Linked DNA regions of Serinibacter salmoneus. The main gene of each other region encodes a partner of the protein of the gene in region 2 in a complex. Links are inferred from orthologs where the notes say so. Each region holds a gene or a part of one and is shown on either strand. Other genes may lie near its edges.

The links. Proteins that work in one complex are often made in the same cells at the same time.
Region 1: the proteins of sucB (region 2) and lpdA are in contact, whole or in part, in a crystal structure (PDB 1EBD), measured with the Geobacillus stearothermophilus proteins. The link is inferred for Serinibacter salmoneus from one-to-one orthologs. Residues at the interface, in WP_033016211.1 of Geobacillus stearothermophilus: Ile130, Ala131, Met132, Pro133, Arg136, Arg140, Glu141, Asn155, Arg157; in WP_049624544.1 of Geobacillus stearothermophilus: Pro340, Ser341, Asp344, Tyr345, Arg403, Asp406, Val408, Glu431, Ala432, Gly433, Asp438.

What each region holds. Positions count from the first base shown.
Region 1 is NZ_PDJD01000001.1:401,141-404,303, forward strand. The notes cover bases 353-3,163. They hold lpdA (dihydrolipoyl dehydrogenase), read right to left. Parts: upstream 2,550-3,163; coding sequence 1,155-2,549; downstream 353-1,154. Other genes in these bases: ATL40_RS01560 (HNH endonuclease), read right to left, coding at 353-1,004; ATL40_RS01570 (DUF4342 domain-containing protein), read right to left, coding at 2,630-2,992. In the rest of the region: more of ATL40_RS01560, read right to left, coding at 1-352. UniProt on the Escherichia coli protein: Lipoamide dehydrogenase is a component of the glycine cleavage system as well as of the alpha-ketoacid dehydrogenase complexes.
Region 2 is NZ_PDJD01000001.1:1,180,051-1,185,580, forward strand. Bases 2,551-5,530 are described here. They hold sucB (2-oxoglutarate dehydrogenase, E2 component, dihydrolipoamide succinyltransferase), read right to left. Parts: upstream 5,096-5,530; coding sequence 3,005-5,095; downstream 2,551-3,004. Other genes in these bases: ATL40_RS05155 (TIGR01777 family oxidoreductase), read right to left, coding at 2,551-2,979; ATL40_RS05165 (leucyl aminopeptidase), read right to left, coding at 5,231-5,530. Outside these bases: adhE (bifunctional acetaldehyde-CoA/alcohol dehydrogenase), read left to right, coding at 1-1,225; ATL40_RS05150 (DUF4191 domain-containing protein), read right to left, coding at 1,303-2,031; more of ATL40_RS05155, read right to left, coding at 2,074-2,550.

The DNA of each region.
Region 1 (3,163 bases), 780 kb from region 2 along the record:
GCCATCGCCGACGTTTGCAGGTCAGTCCGCAGCCCGGCAGGGCCGAAGGTCGTTGCGACTGCAGCGTTCGTCTCGACGGCGTGCCTCATCCGCGCCGACAGCGTGACCGCTAGGTGCGGCGGGTCGGAGCGCACCGTCATGAGCCCGGAATCGAACGCTGCGTCATGGGTCGGACAGGCGGCCAGGCCGTTCGTGATGTCGAGGCGTTCGTGGCCATCGGAGTCGCGCCATGGCTTGATGTGTCCAGCGCGCAAGAGCGTGGGCTTGGCGCTGTCCCCGAGGCCGAATCCGCAGAACACGCACTCATTCCCGCAGTTCTGCAGTACGCCGGTCGCGAATCTGTGCTGGCCCACTCGCAGGTACTGCAAGAGGTATCGCTCCGTCACGCTCTCCGACTGGTCGGGGCTGCGCTCGAGCCACAGGGGAAGCTCGCGTGTGAGCACGTCACCGAGCGCGCCGTCGTCCAACTCGTCTTGGCCCAGGAGGCTGAGTTCGCCGCCACCTTCAAGGCCGAGGAAGTCCGGTAGGGCGTCATAGCCGATGCCGACGCGGCGTGCGGCGAGGAGAAGTCGTCGATACAGCACCGTCATCAACTGAGCGTCGCCGGTCAGGACGAGGCCGACGGAGAGGTCGAACTTTGCTCCACGCGGTCGACTCCCGTCGAGATTGTTCATCTTGGCGATGATGCTGCTCACAGGCCGGCGGAAGAGCGCAGCCAGTTCGGGAGCTGGCGAGCCCGCGCGATGCATGGTGGAACTCCCGAGGCGCGAATACTCCACCACGTGCATGGCAGCGGCACACAGGAGAGTCTCGACCGGCACGAAGGGCGCCCCTCGCTTGCCATCGGTTCGTGGCGCCCGGGCGGTGATCTCGCGCCACTGACGTTCGGCGGATGCGGTGGTGATCTCGAGGTACTCCGAGAGAGTCATGGCGCTCCGCGAGGCATGCGACGCCGTGCGCAGACCCGTGGTTGTGCCGCCATCTTGCTGATCGTAGTGCGCCACACGATGTCCCGTCATGCCGCCCGGACGGCTCTCGCTGAGGGCGGTCCACCGGGCGTCGGATGCACGAAGACCCGGCGTGTCCCACGGGACACGCCGGGTCTTTGCGGACCTCGGCGCGGGTGTACCGCCCTCAGCGAGGGAGCACTGGCCTCAGAAGTTGATCATGTGCCCCGCGATGCCGTGCATGGCCTCCTTGACGGCCTCGCCCAGGGTCGGGTGGGCGAAGACGACGCGGGAGACCTCGTCGGCGGTGAGGTCCCAGGTCTGCGCGGTGTTGATCGCCGGGAGCAGCTCGGTGACGTCCGGGCCGATCATGTGGGCGCCGAGGATCTCGTGGTGCTCGGCGTCCGCGACGATCTTCACGAACCCGACGCTGTCGCCCAGGCCCATCGCCTTGCCGTTCGCGGAGAACGGGAACGTGGCGGTCTTGATCTCGTGGCCGGCGTCCTTGGCCTGCTGCTCCGAGAGGCCCATCGAGCCGATCTGCGGGTGGCAGTAGGTGGCGCGCGGGATGAAGCGGTAGTCGATCGACATGGTCTCGGCGCCTGCGAGGGTCTCTGCGGCGACGATGCCCTGCGCCTCGGCGACATGGGCGAGCATCATCTTGGCGGTCACGTCACCGATCGCGTACACGTTCGGGACGTTGGTGCGCATGAAGTCGTCGATCTCGATGGCGCCGCGCTCGGTGAGGGCCACGCCGGTCTTCTCCAGGCCGTAGCCCTGCGTGCGCGGGGCGAACCCAATCGCGGAGAGCAGCTTGTCGGCCTCCAGCACGCGGCTCTCACCCTTGGAGGAGACGGTGACCTTCACGCCCGACCCGGTGTCCTCCACCGACTCCACCTTGGTGGACAGCAGCACGTTCACGCCCAGCTTCTTGTAGTGCTTCAGCAGTTCCTTGGAGACGTCCGCGTCCTCCGTGGGGACCATGCGGTCCAGGAACTCCACGATCGTGACGTCCACGCCGAAGTTCTTCATGACGTAGGCGAACTCCACGCCGATCGCGCCGGAGCCGGCGATGATGATCGAGTTCGGCAGTTCGTCGTCGAGGATCTGCTCCTCATAGGTGACCACGTTCTTGCTGACCTCGACGCCCGGCAGCATCCGCGTGACCGATCCGGTCGCGATGATGAGGTTGTCGAAAGTGAGTTGCTCGGTGGCCCCGTCGTTGAGGGCCACGTCCATCGAGGTCGCCGAGGTCAGGGTGCCCCAACCGTCGACTTCCTTGATCTTGTTCTTCTTCATCAGGAAGTGGACGCCCTTGACGATGCCGGCCGAGACCTGACGGCTGCGCTTGTGCGTGGGGCCGTAGGACATGGTGGCATCACCCTCGATGCCGTACTTGGCCTTGTCGTGAGTGAGCGTGTGGGCGAGCTCGGCATTCTTCAGCAGGGCCTTGGAGGGGATGCAGCCCACGTTGAGGCAGACACCACCCCAGTACTTCTTCTCGACCACTGCCACGGACTTGCCGAGCTGGGCGGCGCGGATGGCGGCGACGTAGCCACCAGGGCCAGCACCGAGGACGACGACATCAAAGTGGGAAGCCATGGCTCCAGCCTAGGCCCGTCGGGGCAGCAGTGCGGGCCCGGTGAGAGTGGTTCGTCTCACGCGGGCCCGCAGGGCGTGTCTCAGATGGAGGCGTCGTGCGCGTCAGCGACGGGCGCGGGCTCCTCCGTCTCGCTCTCCACGCGGGGTTCGCCGCGCACCACCGTGATGGACACGGAGGTGACCAGCGCCGTGACGACGCCGATCGCAACGACCCACGGCGCGAGCAACGCACCCACGCCGACCACCGCAACGCCCGCGTTCAGCGGGATCTCCAGCAGGGTCTTGCCGGAGGAGGTGTGCAGGATGATCCGGCGCACGTTCCCCGCCGCGACGATCTCCTTGATCTTGTTCAGGGCATTCTTCCCGGAGACCGTGAACTCCTCGGTGGTCGTCTTCTCGGAGGCGTTCTGGGTGTCGGTCTCGGGGGTGGGGTTCTCGGTCATGGTCTCCTCCTGCTGTGGTGGCTCGTGAGCGGGCGACGGCGTCGCCGGCGATGTCTCCAGGATGCTCGCCATTCCTGGTGGTTGGCCATCAGGGACGCCCCTGATTCCTCCCCGAGTTCGCGCCCGGATCGCCGGCACGGGGCCCGCGGGTCGAAGGGGGAACGCCCTGCG
Region 2 (5,530 bases):
CATGCCGGACGTCGAGCGCGTGACGATCGTCACGGACTCCGTCATGACCAGGCTCGGGTTCGCCGACCGCGTCATGGACGTGCTCAACCGGCGCGGCAACAAGGTCGCGATGCAGATCATCGACCAGGTGGAGCCCGAGCCGAGCGTGCAGACCGTGCAGAAGGGCGCCGAGCAGATGCGCCACTTCAAGCCGGACACGATCATTGCGCTCGGCGGCGGCTCGCCGATGGACGCCGCGAAGGTGATGTGGCTGCTCTACGAGCACCCCGAGATCGACTTCTCCGACCTGAAGCAGAAGTTCTTCGACGTGCGCAAGCGTGCCTTCCGGTTCCCCACGCTGGGCCAGCTCGCGCAGCTCGTGTGCATCCCGACGTCCTCGGGCACGGGTGCGGAGGTGACGCCGTTCGCGGTCATCTCGGATGTGGAGGCCGGCAAGAAGTACCCGCTGGCCGACTACGCGCTGACCCCGTCGGTGGCGATCATCGACCCGGCGCTCACCGCCTCCATGCCGCGCTCGCTCGCCGCGGACTCCGGCTTCGATGCCCTCACCCACGCCACCGAGGCCTACACCTCGGTGTACGCGAACGACTTCACCGACGGCATGGCGCTGCACGCGATCAAGTTGATCTTCGAGAACCTGGCGCAGTCCGTCACCGGTGACGCCGAGGACCCCCGCACCGGGGAGTCGCGGGAGAAGATGCACAACGCCGGCACCATCGCCGGCATGGCCTTCGGGAACGCCTTCCTCGGGATCGTGCACGCGATGGCGCACGTGGTCGGCTCCACCTACCACCTGGTGCACGGCCGCACGAACGCCACCCTGCTGCCGCACGTGATCCGCTACAACGGTCAGGTGCCCACCAAGCTGACGAGCTGGCCGAAGTACGAGCACTACGTGGCACCGGAGCGCTTCCAGCAGATCGCGGCGCACCTGGGTCTGCCGGCGAGCACCCCGGCCGAGGGCGTGGAGTCCTACGCCCGAGCCGTGGAGTCCCTGCGGGCGCGGGTCGGTATCCCGCAGTCCTTCCAAGCGCAGGGTGTGGACGAGGCGGAGTTCCTCAGCCGCCTCGACGAGGTCGCCACCGGCGCCTACGAGGACCAGTGCGCACCGGCCAACCCGCGGATGCCGATGCGGGAGGACATGAAGGAGATCATGCTGGCCGCCTACTACGGCACGTCCGTCGAGGAGGTCCGGGCCACCCGCGAGGAGGTCGCGGCCGGCTGAGACCTGGCTGACACACGACGAACGGGCCGGTGAACCAGGGGGTTCACCGGCCCGTTCGTCATGGTCTGAGCTGGGAATCAGCGGCCGCGCATCGCCTTGCGGTCGGGGCGCATCCGGGTGGGGTCCACGCCCTTGGGGACGGGCATCCTCGCGGTGTGCAGGGCGCGCAGCCGCTTGTTCACCTCGGTGATCTCGGCGCTGGTGAGTCGACGCTCGGACTTCTGCTTGCGCACCGCATTCGCCAGCTTCGGGAGCGGGACCTGGCCCTCCTCCCGGCCGCACTGCACGAGGCTGACGGAGACCTCCGGGATGATCCGATTGACCCGCTTGCGCTCGGATTCCAGCAGGCGGTGCTGCGCGCCCCGGTTCCCGCCCTCGGCCACCAGGACCACGCCCGGGCGCCCCACGGCGCGGAAGACCATCGCCTGGGTGCGCGCGTCGATCGCGATCGGCTCCTCCTCGATGTTCCAGCCACGACGGATGGTTCCCAGCGCGGCGGAGACCGCGCCCGGCTGGCCCTCGATGCGGGAGTACGCGGCGCGCTCGGCTCGACGGGACAGGAAGATCGTGGCGATCAGGATCCCGATCGGGAATGACACGATCAGGAAGTACCAGGTCACCCCCGGGTTGATCAGCATGCCGGCGACCCAGCCGACGGCGACGGTCACCAGGAGGATCGCGAGCATGATCCAGGGCACGCTCGGGTCCGCCTTGCGCGTCATCTGGAAGACGTCCCAGACCTGGTGATACCAGCGGCGCTTCTTGACCTTCGGTGCTGTCGTCTCGTTGCCTGAATTGCGTGCCATGGTGACCCTAGGGTACCCGCGCACGGGACCGGTTCGGGTGGCTCAGAGCAGGTGTTGCGCCGCTGCCTCGATGTCCGGGGAGGTGAACTCGAACCCATCGGCGAGGAGCACCTCGGGGACGACGTTCTGGGAGGCCAGGAGTTCCGCGGCGAAGCCGCCCACCGCGAGGCGCAGGGCGAAGCCGGGGACGGGGAGGAAGGCGGGCCGGTGCAGTTCACGCGCCAACGCGCGGGTGAGGTCGGCGTTGCGGGCCGGCTCCGGCGCGGTGAGGTTGACCGGGCCCACGACCTCGGACTCCAGCAGGTGTGCCATCGCCCGGATCTCGTCCTCGAGGGTGATCCAGGGCCACCACTGGCGACCCGACCCGAGCGGCCCCGCCAGGCCGAGCCGGAGCAGCGGGAGCAGCCGGCCGAGGGCGCCGCCCTCGGGGGTGAGCACGATGCCGGTGCGCGCGTGGGCCACCGGGATCCCGGCGTCGGCCGCAGGGGCGGCCGCGCCCTCCCAGGCCTGGCACACCCGCGCCAGGAACGTGTTGCCCGCCGGCGCCGACTCCGTCAGGCGGTTCTGGCCGCCCTCGCCGTAGTAACCGACGGCCGAGGCCGTGACCAGGCGGGCGGCGATACCGTGCTCGGCCATCGTCCGGGCGACGAGGTCGACACTGCCGACCCGGGAGGACAGGATCGCCTCGCGCCGTCGCCTCGTCCATCGTCGGTCCGCGACGCCGACCCCGGAGAGCACGAGCACCGCCGAGACGCCCTCGAACGCGGCGGCGGGGAGCATCGCGGCAGTCGGGTCCCACTGCACCTCGTCGGCGCCTCGGGCCGGACGCCGCACCAGCACCCGTGTGGCGATCCCCCGCTCGGCGAGGTGGCGCCGCAGGTGGGAACCGATCAGCCCGGAGGCCCCCGCTATCAGGACGGGGCCTCCGGGCTGAGGTGTGGTCGTCATACGACCATGCTAGGTGGGGCGGGTGTCAGATGCCCAGGTCTCCCTCGAAGGCGCCCTCCTCGAGGCGACGCTTGACCAGCGAGAGGTAGCGACCGGCGTCCGCGCCGTCCACCAGGCGGTGGTCGTAGGAGATCGCGAGGTAGACCATCGAGCGGATCGCGATCGAGTCGCCCTCCGGTCCCGAGATCACCACGGGCCGCTTGACGATCGTGCCGACGCCGAGGATCGCCACCGTGGGGGCGGGGACGATCGGGGTGTCGAACAGGGCCCCTGCGCTCCCGGTGTTGGTCAGGGTGAACGTGCCACCGCTGAGCTCGTCGGGGCCGACCTTGTTGTCGCGGGTGCGAGCCGCGAGGTCGTTGATCCCGCCGGCCAGGTCCGCGATGGTCATCTCGCCCGCGTCCTTGATCACCGGGGTCAGCAGCCCGCGCGGGGTGTCCACGGCGATGGCCAGGTTCTCCCCGCCGGGGTAGACGATCGTGTCGTCCTCGATGCGGGCATTGATCTTCGGGTACGCCTGCAGCGCCTCGATCGCGGCCTTGGCGAAGAACGGCAGATAGGTGAGCTTCTGCCCGGTCTTCTCGGCGAAGACGTTCTTGGACTTCGCCCGCAGGGCCGCCACCTTGGTGACGTCCACCTCGACCACGGTGGTCAACTGCGCCATGGTGTGCAGCGACTCCGGCATCCGCTGCGCGATGATCTTGCGCAGGCGGGACATCTTCTCGCTGGTGCCGCGCAACTCCGAGACCGGCATCTTCGTGCTGGGCGCCGCGGCGGGCGCCGCGGGAGCAGCGGAGGCGGTCGACGACGCAGCCGGGGCGGGTGCCTCGCTCGCCTTCTTCGCGGCCTCGGCGGCCGCGATGACGTCCTGCTTGCGGATGCGGCCGCCGACACCGGAACCGGAGACCGTGGTCAGGTCCACGCCGTGCTGGGCGGCGAGCTTGCGCACGAGCGGCGTGACGTACACCGCGGAGTCATCGCCGGCCGGTGCCTCCTGCTTGGGGGCCTCCTGCTTGGGTGCCTCCTGCTTGGGGGCCTCCTGCTTGGGGGCCTCCTGCTTGGGGGACTCCTGCTTGGGGGCCTCCTGCTTGGGGGACTCCTTCTCGGGGGCCTCGGGGCTGCTCTCGGCGGGGGCTGCCGACGGGTCGCCGATGATGGCCAGGACGGAGCCGACCTCGGCGGTCTCGTCCTCGGCGACCTTGATCGCCAGGACGGTGCCGGCCACGGGGGAGGGGACCTCGGTGTCGACCTTGTCGGTGGAGACCTCCAGGAGGGGCTCGTCCACCTCGATGCTCTCGCCGACCTCCTTCAGCCACCGGGTCACGGTGCCCTCGGTCACGCTCTCGCCCAGGGCGGGCAGGGTGACCTCGGTGCCGGAGACGTCGCCGGAGGCGGGCTTGGCCTCGGCCTTGGGGGCCTCCTGCTCGGGGGCCTCCTGCTTGGGGGCCTCCTGCTTGGGGGACTCCTTCTCGGGGGCCTCGGGGCTGCTCTCGGCGGGAGCCGCCGACGGGTCGCCGATGATGGCCAGGACGGAGCCGACCTCGGCGGTCTCGTCCTCGGCGACCTTGATCGCCAGGACGGTGCCGGCCACGGGGGAGGGGACCTCGGTGTCGACCTTGTCGGTGGAGACCTCCAGGAGGGGCTCGTCCACCTCGATGCTCTCGCCGACCTCCTTCAACCAGCGCGTGACCGTGCCCTCGGTCACGCTCTCGCCCAGCGCGGGCAGGGTGACCTCGGTGCCGGAGACCTCGCCGGAGGCGGGCGCGGCCGGGGCGGCGGATGCCTCCGGCGTCGGCTCTGCCGCGGGCGCCTCCGGCGTCGGCTCGGCCTCGGATGCGCTCGTCGAGGCCGGGGCCGCGTCGTCGCCCGCAGATCCGGATCCGTCGCCGATGACGGCGAGCTCGGCGCCGACCTCGACCGTCTCGTCCTCCTCGACCAGGATCTTCTCCACCACGCCGGCCACGGGGGAGGGGACCTCGGTGTCGACCTTGTCGGTCGAGACCTCCAGCAGGGGCTCGTCCACCTCGATGCTCTCGCCGACCTCCTTCAGCCAGCGCGTCACGGTGCCCTCCGTCACACTCTCGCCAAGGGCGGGCATCTTCACGGACTCTGCCATCGTCTCTCCTTCATAGTGCCGACGCATTACGGGATCACCCGGCGAACGTCGGCGCGGCCTCGTCGCAGGTATCGATCATCTCTATCTTGGCACTCCTGCGGCTCGAGCAGGGACCAGCGTGGTGTGGGTTGGTGCCTACTTCTCGGTGAACGACTCGAGATAGGTCACCAGGGTTCGCAGTCCGAAACCCGTTCCGCCCTTCGGGGTGTAGCCCCACGGGCCACTCTCGTTGAACGACGGTCCGGCGATGTCGATGTGTCCCCACGGCGTGGTTCCAACGAATTCCCGCAGGAACAGGCCCGCTGTGAGCATGCCGCCGAACTTCCCACCGATGTTCGCGAGGTCGGCGACCGGCGAATTCAGACCCTCGCGGAGGTCCTCCGGCAGGGGCATCGCCCACGCGGACTCACCCGCGGCTGTGGCACGGGTCACGAT